Regions from separate parts of the Bacillus luti genome, predicted to be linked through region 2. Evidence: riboswitches for the same ligand, from Rfam matches in the RefSeq annotation. Region 2 holds a riboswitch; each other region holds the start of a gene.
What was found. A riboswitch is a leader RNA that binds a small molecule or an ion and turns the genes downstream of it on or off. The one in region 2 is predicted to bind lysine.

Region 1: another riboswitch for lysine. It lies ahead of EUC40_RS11580 (amino acid permease); the one in region 2 lies ahead of EUC40_RS17220 (aspartate kinase).
Region 3: another riboswitch for lysine. It lies ahead of lysA (diaminopimelate decarboxylase); the one in region 2 lies ahead of EUC40_RS17220 (aspartate kinase).
Region 4: another riboswitch for lysine. It lies ahead of EUC40_RS21635 (amino acid permease); the one in region 2 lies ahead of EUC40_RS17220 (aspartate kinase).

Annotation. Positions count from the first base shown of each region.
Region 1 is NZ_CP040336.1:2,272,730-2,276,950, reverse strand. Features, by position in the region: gene EUC40_RS11590 (sulfite exporter TauE/SafE family protein) at 1-558, shown strand, start outside; gene EUC40_RS11585 (GNAT family N-acetyltransferase) at 579-1,040, opposite strand; lysine riboswitch at 1,394-1,586, shown strand; gene EUC40_RS11580 (amino acid permease) at 1,699-3,165, shown strand; gene EUC40_RS11575 (iron-sulfur cluster biosynthesis family protein) at 3,280-3,585, shown strand; gene EUC40_RS11570 (DNA alkylation repair protein) at 3,619-4,221, shown strand, end outside.
Region 2 is NZ_CP040336.1:3,397,052-3,401,272, forward strand. Features, by position in the region: gene EUC40_RS17210 (DUF4166 domain-containing protein) at 1-342, opposite strand, end outside; gene EUC40_RS17215 (DoxX-like family protein) at 346-1,254, opposite strand; lysine riboswitch at 1,447-1,633, shown strand; gene EUC40_RS17220 (aspartate kinase) at 1,836-3,065, shown strand; gene EUC40_RS17225 (VOC family protein) at 3,433-3,888, shown strand.
Region 3 is NZ_CP040336.1:3,722,886-3,727,106, reverse strand. Features, by position in the region: gene EUC40_RS18875 (LTA synthase family protein) at 1-671, opposite strand, end outside; gene EUC40_RS18870 (DUF3888 domain-containing protein) at 926-1,321, shown strand; lysine riboswitch at 1,411-1,592, shown strand; gene lysA (diaminopimelate decarboxylase) at 1,773-3,089, shown strand; SAM riboswitch class I at 3,206-3,314, shown strand; gene EUC40_RS18860 (YezD family protein) at 3,387-3,530, shown strand; gene EUC40_RS18855 (phosphoadenylyl-sulfate reductase) at 3,617-4,221, shown strand, end outside.
Region 4 is NZ_CP040336.1:4,274,822-4,279,042, forward strand. Features, by position in the region: gene gapN (NADP-dependent glyceraldehyde-3-phosphate dehydrogenase) at 1-481, shown strand, start outside; gene racE (glutamate racemase) at 533-1,360, opposite strand; lysine riboswitch at 1,561-1,742, shown strand; gene EUC40_RS21635 (amino acid permease) at 1,889-3,313, shown strand; gene EUC40_RS21640 (ABC transporter permease) at 3,374-4,221, shown strand, end outside.

The DNA.
Region 1 (4,221 bases), 1.1 Mb from region 2:
TATATTTTATTACGATTTCTTATTCAAAAGAAAATTGTCGCTTCCAAAAAACGTATGTCTGCCAAACAACTTGTTCCGCTTGGCTTATTCGCTGGATTCGTCGATTCAACTGGCGGTGGTGGCTGGGGGCCAATTACGACGCCTGTACTACTTGCAAGAGGAAATGAAGCTAGAAAAGTGATTGGTTCTGTAGATACGAGTGAATTTCCTGTTTCACTCGCTGCAACAATCGGCTTTTTCATCTCACTTGGCTGGGAACAAGTAAGCTGGGTTTGGGTATTCTCCTTAATGCTTGGCGGCATTGTCGCAGCTCCAATTGCTGCATGGTTAGTACGCATCGTTCCATCTCATTTACTTGGCGTATTAGTTGGTGGCCTTATTATCTTTACGAATATACGTACACTACTTACAACATTTAAAGTGGATCCAACTATTATTTCGCTTTCTTACGTGGCAGTTGGTCTTGTCGTTATTATATCTATTTTTATTGCTGTCCGTAATCATTCGAAACATTCGACAATTGGATACCCGACAGATCAAAAACAAATACTACCTTAAGTACAAAAATACCGCCCGATTTATTTCGAGCGGTATTTTTCTATTTTCCAATTGATCATTGTTTCTGTAGTTTCTACTCTCTTCATATGTAATTTTTCTAACACACGGATCGAACCATAGTTATCTAGAAGTGTCTCTGCAATAATCGTTTCTACTTCTCCTGTCTGAAAAGCCCATTTTATTAATTCACCTACAGATTCTGTAGCATATCCTTTATTCCAATATTTCTCAACAAAACCGTAACCAATTTCTACTGTACGATCCTCATCCGGTTTCCCTTTAAACCCTATATCACCTAATACGATATCATCTTCCTTTCGAATGACATACCATGCGCCCCAAGGTAATAAAGCTGCATCTTTCTTTATATTTTCTACATGTCCTACAATATGCGGACCGCTGTTATACCCTTGCTCTTCAGCAACGCGAAGCTTCTCTTCTGTACACGGCACTATATATAGTCTTCCCGTTTCTAATTTCATCACAAATTCCCCTTTTCAATTAAACAATGCTTCAATTTTACTATAAATATAAAGAATATTCACTATTTATTTTCCGTACACCGCATTCGATAGTTATGTCGAATTATATTTTCAGAATTTTCTTTTATTTTTAAAGGATTTTTCAATATTTTTTGCGAAACATTTGTATAACAATTTCTTTCTTTATTTTTTTGTTACATAACAGTAGGTTCGGGTGGAGTTTTGCAAGCGTTTCCTAAACAATAACCGATATTTTTTGACTTTTCCTAACAAAATTCCTTGCAATATATTCAGAAAGTGATTACAATTGCGATATATTAAAAATCTTAGCAATATATAAATCCTCATCAGTCCGATGAGGTAGAGGTTGCGACTTTTAAAAGTAAAATGGACGAGACACAGAGAATGTCACCGACTCCGTTTGAAAGGAAAAGTTGCCGAAGTTTATATTTCTTCTCTGGAAATATGGGCTGGGGCTGTCTCCGAAAGGAACAGAACTGTCACGTTTACAAAATTACCGTGTAAACGTGGGGTGCTATCTTAACGGAAGGGTATGATGGGGTGGTTATTTGTGAAACGTTCCGCCTAATTCTTTTGGCGGTTTTTTGTATTTTTCTCCCCCGCTCCTTCCTATCTTACAAGAAAAGGAGTGTTGAACATGAATAGCGCAACGAATCAAACTACCTCTGAAACGCAAACTACAAAAGGAAAAGGTGAATTAAAACGTAGTTTAAAATCAAGACACCTTACGATGATTTCTCTCGGTGGTACAATTGGTACCGGACTATTTCTTGCCAGCGGTGGTGTAATCCATACAGCTGGACCTGGTGGTGCACTAGTTGCATACGCCGCAATTGGTATTATGGTTTATTTTTTAATGACAAGCTTAGCTGAACTCGCAGCTTACATGCCTGTTACTGGATCTTTTAGTACGTATGCAACAAAATTTGTTGATCCATCACTTGGTTTTGCACTTGGATGGAACTATTGGTATAACTGGGCGATTACGATCGCTGCTGAACTTGCAGCCGTAACATTAATTATGAAATTTTGGTTCCCTGATACCCCTTCTCTTATTTGGAGCGGATTATGTTTAGCTATTATTTTCCTTTTAAACTATTTATCTGTTAAAGGGTTTGGTGAATCTGAATATTGGTTCGCACTTATTAAAGTAGTTACAATTATTATCTTTTTAATTGTCGGTTTTATGATGATTTTCGGCATTATGGGCGGAGAATCTGTTGGCTTTAAAAACTTCACTGTTGCAGATGCACCATTTAATGGCGGTATCATGGCAATTATCGGTGTATTTATGGCAGCTGGTTTCTCATTCCAAGGTACTGAATTACTTGGGGTAGCTGCTGGTGAAACGTCTGATCCAGAGCGCAATATTCCGAAAGCAATTCGTTCAATTTTCTGGCGTATTCTTTTATTCTATATCCTTGCGATTCTCGTTATCGGTTTATTAATTCCTTACACAACTGAAAGCCTTGCTGCAAGTGATGTAACAGTAAGTCCATTTACACTTATTTTTGAAAAAGCGGGCGTTGCCTTTGCTGCTTCTGTTATGAACGCTGTTATTTTAACTGCCGTACTATCTGCTGGTAACTCTGGTATGTACGCATCAACTCGTATGCTTTGGGATTTAGCTCGTCAAGGAAAAGCACCGAAGTTTCTTGGTAAATTAGATAGCCGCGGCGTACCTGTTAACGCATTAATTGTAACATCAATCGTTGGTAGTATCGCTTTCATTGCTTCTTTATTCGGTGACGGCGTTGTATACATTTGGTTATTAAATGCATCAGGAATGTCTGGCTTTATCGCATGGGTTGGAATTGCAATTAGTCATTATCGCTTCCGTAAAGCATATATCGCACAAGGTAAAGATTTAAAAGACTTACCGTATAGAGCAAAATGGTTCCCGTTCGGACCAATCTTCGCATTTGCACTTTGTGTCATCGTTATTTTAGGACAAAACTACGGCGCATTTATGGGTGAAGCAATCGATTGGAACGGTGTACTTGTTTCTTACATCGGTTTACCACTCTTCTTAGTACTATGGTTAGGCTATAAATTTACGAAGAAAACAAAAGTGATTCCACTTGATAAATGTGAATTGAAATAAACGTTAAACGAGCAAACAAATTTGTTTGCTCGTTTTTTATTACAAACCTCTTTACTTCCCTATTGCTCTTGTTTTTGTAATAATAAAGGAAATATATATAAAGGTTGGGATACCATGAACATTCGCATTACTGATGAAGCAATAGCAGCTATACATAGATTAGAACGTGAAGATAAAAAGATCATTCGCATTAGAGGAACAATGACAAACTCTTGTAGCATTTTCGTTGATGTCGATTTAATTTGGGATACATATGTTGCAGATGATGTTGTATATGAAGATGCAAATCTTATCGTACAAATGGATTCATTTACGAAAGACTACACTGGTGATACAGTGAAACTTGATTATAAGACGACAGGTTTTAGTATTACGACTCCGAGTGAAACTTTAGTTTATGGATTGTCGATTAAAAAATAAAACTTGTTTTCAACTGACCACTGAGGTGAAAATATGGGTAAATATGTTCCGTTAAAATTTTTATTTAACGAAGAATTAGCAGAAAACATGGCTGATTCTATTTGTAAATACGATCCTAATTTCTCTAAAAGAAACTTTGTAGCTTCCGTAACATATAAAGTTGAAAATTTAGAGTTAAAGCAACGAATTGAAGTAATTGCAGATGAATTACACAATGCTTTGCAAAAGGATTTTAATGAAGCAATACATATATTACTGAAAACATTGGGACCAGAAAATACAACAGAAGTAGGCACATTTACAAACGGATATATGTATATGCCTATCGCAAAATACGTTGAAAAATATGGGCTTAACAATTTTGAAACCTCATTCAACGCCATGTATGAAATAACAAAACGGAATACTGCTGAATATGCTATTCGGCCTTTTCTTGAAACATATCATGAAGACACACTAAATATATTGCAACAGTGGATTCATGATGAAAACAGCCACATTAGGAGATTGGTTTCAGAAGGTACAAGACCAAGACTTCCTTGGGCTAAAAAAACGGGAGCCTTGAAAGGTGATTTTAAGAACAATTTACAGCTTCTTGAACCATTAATGAATGACCCTTCTAAATATGTTCAAAAA
Region 2 (4,221 bases):
TTCATTATTCTCTTCATCCAGTTGCATAACCGCATTAAAATATCTTTCCTTATCATGAAAATAAAACGTGCGATTCCACCTTACCATTTCTTTTCCAGCTTTATCTCGTCCAGCAGTATTATGTATTACAAAAGGCACCTTTTTTCCCCGTTCTGAGAAAAACATACGAAACATCGATGCAATCTTTAAAATCAATTTAACGAAAAAAGAACCACCATAAATTTCATCCATCTTTCCTTCCCCAATAAAACTATTCTCTTCTGTAATTTCATAGCGTTTCTGTAATTTTGGATGAAGTTTTTTATAAGAATCCCCTAATAGTCTTTCATAAATATTAGCCATACACTATCCCTTTCTCGTCCTCTTGCAATTTTTTGCACTTGGCAAATCGAAGCTATTCATATAACCGACAATCGATAATCCAATTAGAAGCAGGTTTAACGTAATTGGATTAAACGGCTCTGTAAAGCTTGCGATATTCGTAAATCCTGCTGCTATCGTTAAGGCTATTAACACGAAAATATGTAGTATAAATACATTTCGTTTTGGAAATGGAAGTAACCATATGACACCAAAAATAACTTCTAACAGCCCAATTATTTTAAGAATAAAAATACTATTTTCAGTTGAACCAATTATGACCGAAAGCATTTTCACTTCTTCTGAATGAGTAAAGATTATTTTCGGTACAATCCCTTGATATAGCCATACAAAAGCGAATAAAAAACAGACGAGCCAATATGTCATTGTTCTTCTAATTAGCAACTTAGGATGAAGTCCCTTTTCTAACCATAATTTTAAAGCATCAAAACTCCAAGCAGTCGCAGAGCCTAATAACGGGCGAAAAACATATGAATCTATTACATTCCCTATACGGCCAAATCTTGTATCATAATCATATTGTGTTTCAAAATGAATGTATTCATCATTCGGTGTATACTTCCAATACCCACGTCCCATTTGTATAAGCGATAATTGATTGTCTGTCCAAAATTTCAAAGACGAAATCCGTTCTCCAGTTTCTTTTCTAATCTCACCTATCGATTCCCCTTCCCCAGCTATTTCAAGTCCAAATCCGATCTTTGTTTTATACAAAAATTGCTGCGGTTCTCCCTCTTTTTTCTCTAAATATGAAATTTCAGTAAAGCGAGCATCCCACTCTGTATGTATGTCTGGTTCTTGCGTATATTCCCATAATTTCTCCATCGTTGTTTCCATTTCTATCGAAACATAAATAGGGTTTTTCCTTTGCATTCTTCCACCTCCAATGCACTATATTTTTAATGTACATGCAATGAATTTATTTTGCTACATTTTTCACAAACTTTTTCTACAAATAGAAAGAATTTTTAAAATATATATAAAACACTTGATTCCCCGAAAAATTTAAATTATTATAAAACAAATGTTACCAACAACTTCATAAATCAAACACTCTCGCCTAAAACGTGAGATAGAGGTTGCAATACTTATAAGTATTCTAATGGAGACACAGAGATGTCTATGAAATTAGAGGAAAGGAAGTGTTGCCGAAATTGATAAACTTCTCTGCATTTATCAATTGGGGCTGTTTTCGAATAGAAACAGAACTGTCATATGTACAGACATGTACGTATGAAGAGCTATCTACAAAAAAGAGATATCATTTTCATGGTATTCCTTTTTTGGCGGTTTTTTTTATTAGCTCCGTTTTCTGTTTCCCTTTTCCTGTAACAGCACCATCCTCACTTATTTGAGATGGTGTTTTTTGTTTTTCTCTCTGGTAACTACAGGAATATTGGGATTTATATATGTCCTAACCTATTCTTAAAAATGGACGAAAGAAGGAATTCATAATGGAAACGATTGTACAAAAATTTGGCGGCACTTCTGTCGGAAGCATCGAACGCATTCAACATGTAGCAAATTTAATTATTGAAGAATATGAACGAGGACATAGTATTGTCTCTGTCGTTTCAGCAATGGGAAAAAATACAGATGAACTTGTAGCTCTTGCTAACGCTATTACAGAAAATCCAAGTAAACGTGAAATGGATATGCTTCTATCTACAGGAGAGCAAGTGACTATTTCATTATTAACAATGGCACTACAAACAAAAGGCTATAACGCCATTTCATTAACAGGATGGCAAGCTGGTATTACGACAGAATCTGTGCATAGTAGTGCACGGATTACTGAAATTAACACTGATAGAATTCAGTCATATCTTGCTGAAGGCACAATTGTTATCGTAGCTGGCTTCCAAGGAGTCAGTGAAGATTATGAAATTACAACGCTTGGACGCGGTGGTTCTGATACGACTGCTGTCGCATTAGCAGCGGCATTAAAAGCGAAAAAATGTGATATTTATACGGATGTGACAGGCGTTTTCACGACTGATCCACGAGTTGTAAAAACTGCTTACAAATTAGATGAAATTTCTTATGACGAAATGTTAGAGCTTGCAAACCTCGGCGCTGGCGTATTACATCCACGTGCTGTTGAATTTGCTAAAAATCATAATGTCGTTTTAGAAGTTCGCTCAAGTATGGAACAAGAAAATGGAACAATTGTAAAAGGAGAATGTAACATGGAACAACAATCAATCGTTAAAGGTATTGCATTTGAAGATAATATTACACGTATCACCATTAAAGGATTAGAACAAGGTTCACTTTCAACCGTTTTCTCTACATTAGCAGCGGCACACATTAATGTAGATATCATCATTCAAAGTATTACAAATGAAGGAACTGTTCACCTCTCCTTCTCAATCCATTCTAATGATTTAAGAGAAACATTAGAAGTATTGGAACAAAACCAAGAGGCGCTTCACTATGAATCTGTAGAATATGAAAATCATTTAGCAAAAGTATCCATTGTAGGGTCTGGTATGGTATCTAACCCAGGAGTTGCTGCTAATATGTTCACTACTTTAAAAGAAGAAGGTATTCATATTAAAATGGTCAGTACATCTGAAATTAAAGTGTCTGTCGTTATTGACCGTCTTCATTTAGTTACAGGTGTTGAAGCACTTCATCAATCATTTATGGCGAAAATTGAGCCTTTAGTGCAGATGAGTTAATTTCCACTCGTAAAACTTAAAACAAATTATATGAATCTATTTCCTTCCTATATAAATAAAAATAGGGTAGAAATGTTTTGCGAGAAAGTCAAAATTGTTCTATCGAATAACAACTCCAGTATCAAATTCTTGAAACTACTTGAACATGATAACATTCACAAAATAAAGTTCATGCGTATCTCAATAGTAGAAGATTTTCGAAGTGTTGTTCGTTAACAAGATGTTGTATACTATACCTGAAAAAACCTTGTCACATTTTCCCACACTGTGACAAGGTCTTTTATTTAAAAGGAATTTTCAACTTTTTAATAGTATAATTAAGAAGATGATCAGATAATATATTTTTACATATAAGGAGATAAAGACAATGACGAAAAACAAATTACTCAGAATGGACAATGTCAGCATCGTTGTAGAATCCCTCGATAACGCAATCTCTTTCTTCGAGGAGATTGGTTTGAAACTCGAAGGGCGGGCCACTGTCGAAGGTGAATGGGCTGGTCGCGTAACTGGACTCGGTTCTCAGTGCGTAGAGATTGCTATGATGGTTACACCAGATGGACATAGCCGAATTGAACTTTCGCGATTTCTTACTCCGCCCGCTATAGCAGATCATCGAACAGCTCCTGTAAACGCCCTCGGATATTTGCGCGTCATGTTCACCGTTGAAGACATTGACGAAATGGTATCTAGGCTTACTACTAAGCATGGTGCTCAGCTCGTTGGCGAAGTAGTTCAATACGAGAACTCATACCGTCTCTGCTACATTCGCGGAACTGAAGGAATTTTAATCGGTTTAGCGGAAGAACTTGGTAACAAGTAAGTGATATTTTTTAAAAAATTGTTGGCTATGCCAAACAGAAATTCATTATAAATGAAACCACTATATTTTTAACCACGTCCTAACTTTAGAACGTGGTTATGCTTGTTTGAGCTTTTAAAAATGTATTTTCATTTTACATATAGATTTCAATACTCTATCCAAACATTTTTTTAACATATCACTAACATCAAAAAATCATTATAAAGCAATTTTATTATTCACTTTACCCTTTCCTAGGAAATATAACGGACTCTTCTCACTTCTTATCACATATATCCTTGCAATCTTTTCCCTCTAATCCTCCCTTGAATTCCCTCATAATAATGAATTCAG
Region 3 (4,221 bases), 330 kb from region 2:
TTTTTAATTTCAGAGAACCCGTCCCCACTTGCAAATACACGTTCAGCTGAAGATTTTGATTGAAGTGTAATATCGAATAGATGATATGTGTATAAACCTAAATTTTTCACGACAGTTTGACGGTCAAATGAGCGTGAGAACATTTGTGGTTTATAAATAACGGAAACAACAATTTGTAGTGCTAATAGAGCTGTTACACCGCTAAAGAAAGTACGCTTTTCAGAGCGAGAAAGCGGCGTCTTGTCACAAAATGCTGGGAATTTACGTGAAAGAAACATTAAAATAATCGCATCTGCAAATAAAAGTAATGTTTTATACGTAAAGAGTTCTTTTATACTCGTCCCTAAATCAGCCATATTATTTGTTTGAAATAACACTGGGAACGTAACGAAATCGTTATAAAACCCATAAAACATTGCATTTCCAAATAAAATGAATGATAGTATAAAACTAATTCCAACTATAATGCGGTTTCGGTGTTTGGATGCAAATAAAGCAAAACCGAAAAATAAAAGTAACGCAGCTAGTGGATTAATAAAAAGCATAAACTCTTCAAAGAAATTATCAATTTTAATATCGAATGCTAGCTTGTACACAATATATGTTTTTATCCATAATAAAACGACTGCAATAAGTGCAAATCGCAGTTTTGGAAACAGACGTTGTAGCATAATATACTCCTCTCCTAAAAAGCATGACAGTTCTTGTGGGCCTATTTGATTAGCGCCTCATTTTATATATACGAACAGTCCTTTGTTATTATGATTATTATACTATGAGTATCATTATACGAAAATAAAAGAGAGTTGTGGACTTTTTTATAATAATTGAGTAGAAAAAGAGCGATGGGAGACAATAAAATGGAATTTCTTTGTATGATAATGATCGTGCGCAGAAAGAATCACGTAATAATACGGAGGTTATAATGCGAAAATTATTATATTTTATTGCATGCAGTAGTTGTATACTTTTTGCTTCACCGAGTGTTTCTGTAGCCCAATATGATGCACCCCTTATGGAAGATGCACTTTATTCTGTTTTATTTCCAAAAATAAATAAAGCAATTGAAAAACAATATGGGAGTTTGAAGCCTTATCAATGTCCTAAAATTATTAGTTTAAAAAAAGTGTATAGTGGTACATATTTATTTCAAGCGGTTATTGAAGTGACGAAGTATGAACACGTTGGTGGGAAAATTGTGCCGCCATTTGAAAAAGTAACGATCACATTTAATAACGAAGAAGGCGAATGGGAAGTGACAAAGATCATGATAAAGCGCTTACCAAATGATACAAAACTAAACTGTAAAAAAACAATATAAAAAATTGTTTGACAAATAAAATGGTCCTTTGGTATTGTTAATAGCAACAATTAGATGTTTGAAAATTAAATAGACTTACCTCATCTACTCTCAAAGGTAGAGGCCGCGATAGGAAAGAGTAAGCTATGGGAGATTTAATGGAATCTGTGATCATAGGTTGAAAGGGACTATTGCCGAAATATAAGAATAACCATCTTATTCATATATTGGGACTGCATTGAATAAATGTAGTACTGTCATAAGATTTATTTTATGGAGAGCTATTTGGAGATGTTGATGCGGTTTCTTATTTTGAGGAGATAACAACTCGTTTATTTTTTCAATATATATTTTTCCTAATAAGAAACGCGTGTGAACATTGTTCCGCGCGTTTTTTGTCTATCTAAAAGCGTGCTGCAATGAATAGAAGATTGGGGTTATGAGTTTTAGAGGAAATAAGGGAGGAATTCAAATGTATTTACACGGCACGAGCCGAATCAATGGGCAAGGACACTTAGAAATTGGAGGGTGCGATACGACGCAGCTAGCAAAACAATACGGAACACCACTTTATGTATACGATGAAGAGTCAATTCGAGGGAAGTGCCGCGCGTTTCATCGTGCTTTTAAAGAAAGTGGTTTCTCTTATCAAGTAGCGTATGCAAGCAAGGCGTTCTTGTGCATGGAGATGTGCCGAGTAGCTCGTGAAGAAAATATGTCGTTAGATGTTGTTTCTGGAGGGGAATTATATACTGCGCTTCAAGCAGGGTTTCCGGCATCGCGCATTCATTTTCACGGCAATAATAAAACAGAAGAAGAGATTGTGATGGCTCTTCAGGCGAATATTGGTTGTTTTGTAGTCGATAATTTTTTAGAATTAGAAATTTTGCATGATTTAGCAGTGCAACATGGGAAATTTGTGAACATATTAATTCGTGTAACGCCTGGAGTAGAGGCGCACACACATGAATATATTACAACAGGCCAAGAGGATTCAAAATTTGGATTTGGTGTTTCAAATGGTCAAGCGATGCAGGCAATTGAGCTTGCTTTACAAAAATCAAATTATAATGTGCTAGGTATTCATTCCCATATCGGATCACAAATATTTGAAACAGCTGGTTTTGTTCGAGCAATTGAAGTTCTTCGCCAATTTTTAGTAGAAGTGAGAGAGCAAACAAACTATGTAGTAAAGGTGTTAAATGTAGGCGGAGGGTTCGGAATACGCTACACAGATTCGGATACGCCATTAACACTTGAGACATATGTGCGAGCTGTAACGAGTGCAGTGAGAGAACAATTTACAGTATGTAACTATCCATTGCCAGAAATTTGGGTTGAACCAGGTCGTAGTATTGTAGGTGATGCTGGAACGACAATTTATACAGTCGGATCGGTGAAAGATATTCCTGGCATAAGAAAATATGTTTCGGTAGATGGTGGAATGACGGATAATTTAAGACCTGCCTTATATAACGCTCGTTATGAAGCAATGTTAGCGAATCGAGGGAATGATGCGAATGAGGAACTCGTTTCGATTGCTGGGAAATGTTGTGAGAGTGGAGATATGCTGATTTGGGATATTCATTTACCAAAAGTCGCTTCTTCCGATTTACTAGCAATTTCTTGTACAGGAGCATATGGCTATTCGATGGCGAATAATTATAATCGAATTCGGAGACCAGCTGTCGTCTTTGCGAAAGGTGGAACATCGCAAATTGTAGTGGAACGCGAAACATATGAAAATATTATTGGGAACGATCGCATACGTATTAAAGAACTTGTTTAAATAGAGAAAAGGAGTTGTTCGGATGGGCAATTCCTTTTTTGTAAAATAAAATAATTAAAATATATCGGAAAACTAGGATTGAAAAAAATCAGAATTGTGATAAAATACAAATACAAAGCTTATCAAGAGAAGCGGAGGGAACTGGCCCGAAGAAGCTCGGCAACCTGCTTATAGAAAGCAAGGTGCTAAATCCAGCAAAATGGAATCCATTTTGAAAGATAAGGTAAAATATATTACCGAACAGTCTTTTCGAAATGGGAAAGATTTTTTTTATGAATAAAAAGGGGGGCTGTTCGCGTGAGTGTACGGGAACATTTTGATGAAGTATCGGAGAAGATTCAAGCGATGCTTGCTGATATGAAATATGGTTCAATTACAATTGTTGTGCAAGATGGAAAAGTCATTCAGTTAGAGAAAAGTGAAAAAGTACGTTTAAAGTAAAAAGCGCTGACTAGAAAAACTAGAGGCGGTTTTAACCTATTGTATTAGGTTAAAACCGTCTTTTTGCTTTTACAGGGGGAAAAAACATGTTGACGTATGAAACGTGGGCTGAAAATGGTGTTTCATTTTCAGAAGAAGATGAAACAAAAGGCGCGCTATCTGTATTAAGTTGGGCTTATAAAGAATATAAAGAAGAAATCGTATACGCATGTAGCTTTGGAGTGGAAGGTATGGTACTACTGCATCTTATAAACCAAGTAAATCCATCTGCTAAAGTTGTATTTTTGGATACAAATGTTCATTTTCAAGAAACGTATGAATTAATTCAAAAAGTGCGGGAACGATTTCCTTCATTAAACATTATAGAAAAACAGCCAGAACTTACACTTGATGAACAAGCAAAGTTGCATGGTGACAGGCTATGGGAAAGCAATCCGAATCTTTGTTGTAAAATTAGGAAAATTTTACCTTTAGAAAAAGCGTTAGCAAATGAAAAGGCGTGGATATCAGGTTTAAGAAGGGAACAATCAGAAACTCGCAAACATACAAACTTTATAAATCAAGATCGTCGTTTTCAATCTATTAAGATTTGTCCACTTATTCATTGGACATGGAAAGAAGTGTGGCGATATGTATACAAACATAGTTTGCCGTATAACCCATTACATGATGTTGGCTATCCAAGTATTGG
Region 4 (4,221 bases), 880 kb from region 2:
AGAACAAGACAGCACAATCGTTCCATTAATCGACGACAAATCTGCTGACTTCGTTCAAGGTTTAGTTGACGATGCTGTAGAAAAAGGTGCTACAATCGTTATCGGTAACAAACGTGAGCGTAACTTAATTTACCCAACATTAATCGACTACGTAACAGAAGAAATGAAAGTTGCTTGGGAAGAGCCATTCGGCCCAATCCTTCCAATCATCCGTGTTTCTTCAGATGAGCAAGCAATTGAAATTGCTAACAAATCAGAGTTCGGCTTACAAGCAAGTGTCTTCACAAAAGACATTAACAAAGCATTTGCAATTGCTAACAAAATCGAAACTGGTTCTGTTCAAATTAACGGACGCACAGAGCGCGGCCCTGACCACTTCCCATTCATCGGTGTAAAAGGTTCAGGTATGGGCGCACAAGGTATTCGTAAGAGCCTTGAGTCTATGACACGTGAAAAAGTAACTGTATTAAACTTAGTTTAATCTTATATGTAGAAGCTGATCTAGTTTTAGATCAGCTTCTTTTTATACAATTTAGTTCACGAGTTGTTTCTCCATAGGTAAATTCACATATTCTACAGAAATTTGATACCCTAGCCATCTCTCAGCAATATGTTCAAATGAAGAAACAGAGCCTGTTGTAAAAAAACGATGCTTCGGATTCAAATTGTCAGACAGGATTCCTTTGTGCTGTAAAATTGTGCTTAACTCTATCGCTGTTTCTTCTGCAGAACTAATAATCGTTACACCCTCTCCTAGTTCCTCTTTAATATAAGACTCTAAAAGTGGATAATGCGTACATCCGAGAATTAACGTATCTATATCTTCTTTCGTTAATGGCAGTAAAGCTTGTTTCACTTGCTGCGTTACATATGCTATATCTTCTAATTGATTTTCTACAACTGTAGCTAAAGTCGGACACGCGTGACTATGCACTTCCAAATATGTATCAAGCTCGTGTAATGCTTTTTCATACATATTAGACTGGATCGTACCTACAGTTCCAATTACTCCGATTTTCCCTTTCTTTGTCACTTTAATTGCCGCTCTTGCTCCTGGATGTATAACGCCAATAACCGGAATGGACAGTGCTTCTTGCAGCGCAGTCAATGCAGCTGCTGCACCAGTATTACATGCTACAACTAGAGCTTTTAACGGAAACTGTTTGAGGAATTCAACCATTTCAAATATGAAAGATTGTACCTCCTCTACACTTCTTGGTCCATACGGACAACGCTTATTATCACCAATATAATAAATGCTCTCTTTCGGCAATTGTCTTATAATTTCACTCGCAACTGTTAATCCCCCAACTCCCGAATCTAGCACACCTATTACGGAACTTTTATGACCTGTAGACATATACTTCATCCCCTTCTCAATCTTCTAGCCCTCATAATATTTATTATATTATGAAAATTCGATATTACATAATAATCCCTCTCTCTTTTAATCACAAACTCTTCTCTATAATCTGATTATTACTATATCCATTGACGTATAAAAATTCATTTGTTACTCTTAAATACGTTAATTTAATATTTAAATCCTCATTCGTATCTCGGTGAGGTAGAGGTTGCAATCATTAAGAGTATCATTTCAGGAGATGTAGTGGCATTGATGAAGAAATGAGAAAGGAATGGTTGCCGAAGTAAGTCGTGTCCACCATGCACGCTTGCTGGGTCTGCATTTAATAAGTGCAGAACTGTCACAAACGTTTCGTTTGTGGAGAGCTATCGAGAGGTATGTCGTGGGTTTCTTATAAGATAGAAAGCATGTAGCGGCAAATTACGTGCTTTTTTTGTTTTGTTTGGGACTTCTCTTCTCTACTAAGAAGACATACATATCTCCTCGCTTGACTTGGTTATACTAACTTTGGAGGTATTTTCTATGCAACAAAAAAAATGGGGCTTTTGGGTACTAACAGCTTTCGTTGTCGGTAACATGGTTGGCGCTGGGATTTTCATGGTGCCAAGTACGTTAGCACAAACAGCAAGCCCTCTCGGTGTCACTTTAGCTTGGTTAACAACAGGGTTTGGTGTTTTAATGCTAGCTCTTGTTTTCGGTAATTTAGCAATTCGTCGTCCTGACTTAACGACAGGACCACAAAGTCATGCATATGCTTTATTCTCATCACCAAAAAAGAAAAAAATGGCTGGTTTCAGTATGGTATGGGGATATTGGGTTGCAAACTGGGCAAGTAACGTTGCCATTATTACATCTTTTGCGGGATATTTATCACTCTTCTTCCCGATCATGAAAGATACACGACTACTATTTTCAATCGGTTCTTTCAACATAGAAGTCGGAAAACTAATTACATTTACTATTTGTTCCATCTTACTATGGGGAACTCATATTATATTAACAAACGGTGTAAGCGGAGCTGGAAAACTAAACTTCTTAGCAACAACAACGAAAGTAACTGGATTCCTTTTATTCATCGTCGTTACTTTATTCGCATTTGAAGCTTCTAAGTTTGGACAATGGTACACACCGATGGTCGATAAATCAGGTGTATCACACGGCCTTCTTTCACAAGTAAACTTAGCCGCTCTTACAACACTTTGGGCATTTATCGGCATTGAATCAGCCGTTCTTTTATCAAATCGTGCTACTTCTCCAAAAACAGTAAAACGTGCAACAGTTGCAGGATTACTAATTACAGTTGCCATTTACTTAGGAATTACGATTTTAACAATGGGTGTGCTTCACGTTGATAAATTACAAGCTTCTGAACGTCCATTAGCGGATGCATTAAATGCTGCAATGGGTCATGGCGGCGGGAAATTGATGGCATTACTTGCTCTTACTTCCCTATTCGGTTCTATCTTAGGCTGGATTTTATTAAGCTCAGAAGTGCCTTATCAAGCAGCAAAAGAAGGTTTCTTCCCTTCCTTCTTTGCAAAAACAAATAAAAAAGGAAGTCCAATTTACTCATTACGACTAACAAACATTATGTCGCAAGTGTTCTTATTCTCAACATTATCAGGAACCATTGCGGAAGCTTATACATTCGTTATTACCGTCTCGACTTTAGCTTATCTCATTCCATATCTCGTTTCGCCAATCTTCCAGTTAAAACTAGTTGCAACTGGTGAAACGTATAAAAATGAAATGCGGGCAAGAATTACAGATGGTATAGTCGCAGTTATCGCACTTTGTTACGCACTATGGGTTATTAAAACGGGTGCATCCGATATTAAAACGTTCCTTCTCGGAATTGGTTTATTCGTAATCGGTTTTGCCTTCTATCCATTAATGAATCGTGATCAGAAAAAAAATAACGAAAAGAAAAACGAGCAAGTTGCATAACGCAATTTGCTCGTTTTTTCTTTTGTAAAACATATATAATAGAACAAAGAGGTGAAAAACATGTCAATCGAATCACTATGGAGCAGTCGCTTCCAACAACATATTCAAAATATCATTACATACTTTGCACGTATGATTAACGGTTTACTATATAGCTTTATCTTTATTTCATGCGTTGGCGCATACTACTATGCTCAGTTTCTAAAAGCATCTCCTTCTAAAGGAATATCTTTACTACTCATCACGATTGTACTTACATTCATTATAACGAGATGCTCGATCCGTACATTTATTCAAAAACCTGATGCTGTCTATTTGCTTGCATTAGAAGAGAAACTAACATCTTATTTTAAAAAGTCTCTTCTATATAATTACATCATTCAGCTTTTCCCATTATTATTTACGTTCCTTATTCTCGTTCCACTTGCCCTGCAATCATTACAAGTAACGGTACCTTTCTTATGTACAATCTTTATCGTTTTAATGATTACGAAAGCTTGGAATATGTACATACATTGGATGTGGCGTGATAGTCACGAAAAAAGCATATGGCTTATCACTCGTCTTATTTGTAACGCACTCATTATTTACATGCTGTTTTATACAGCAAATGTAATCGTGTTAGGCGGATTACTTTTACTTCTCGCTTTCCTATTTCTATATACGAAAAAACAACCTACAAAACGAATACCGTGGGACTACATAATCGAGCAAGAAGAAAAAATGGACATACGCTTTTATCAATTTGCGAGCATCTTCACCGATGTACCGCAACTAAAAAAACAAGTAAATAGCAGAAAATGGCTTACGAATTGGATTGAACCTTTATTACATAAAAAACGAGCAACTTTCTTCTATTTACATACACTAGCATTTTTACGCGGAAATGATTATTTCGGTATATATAC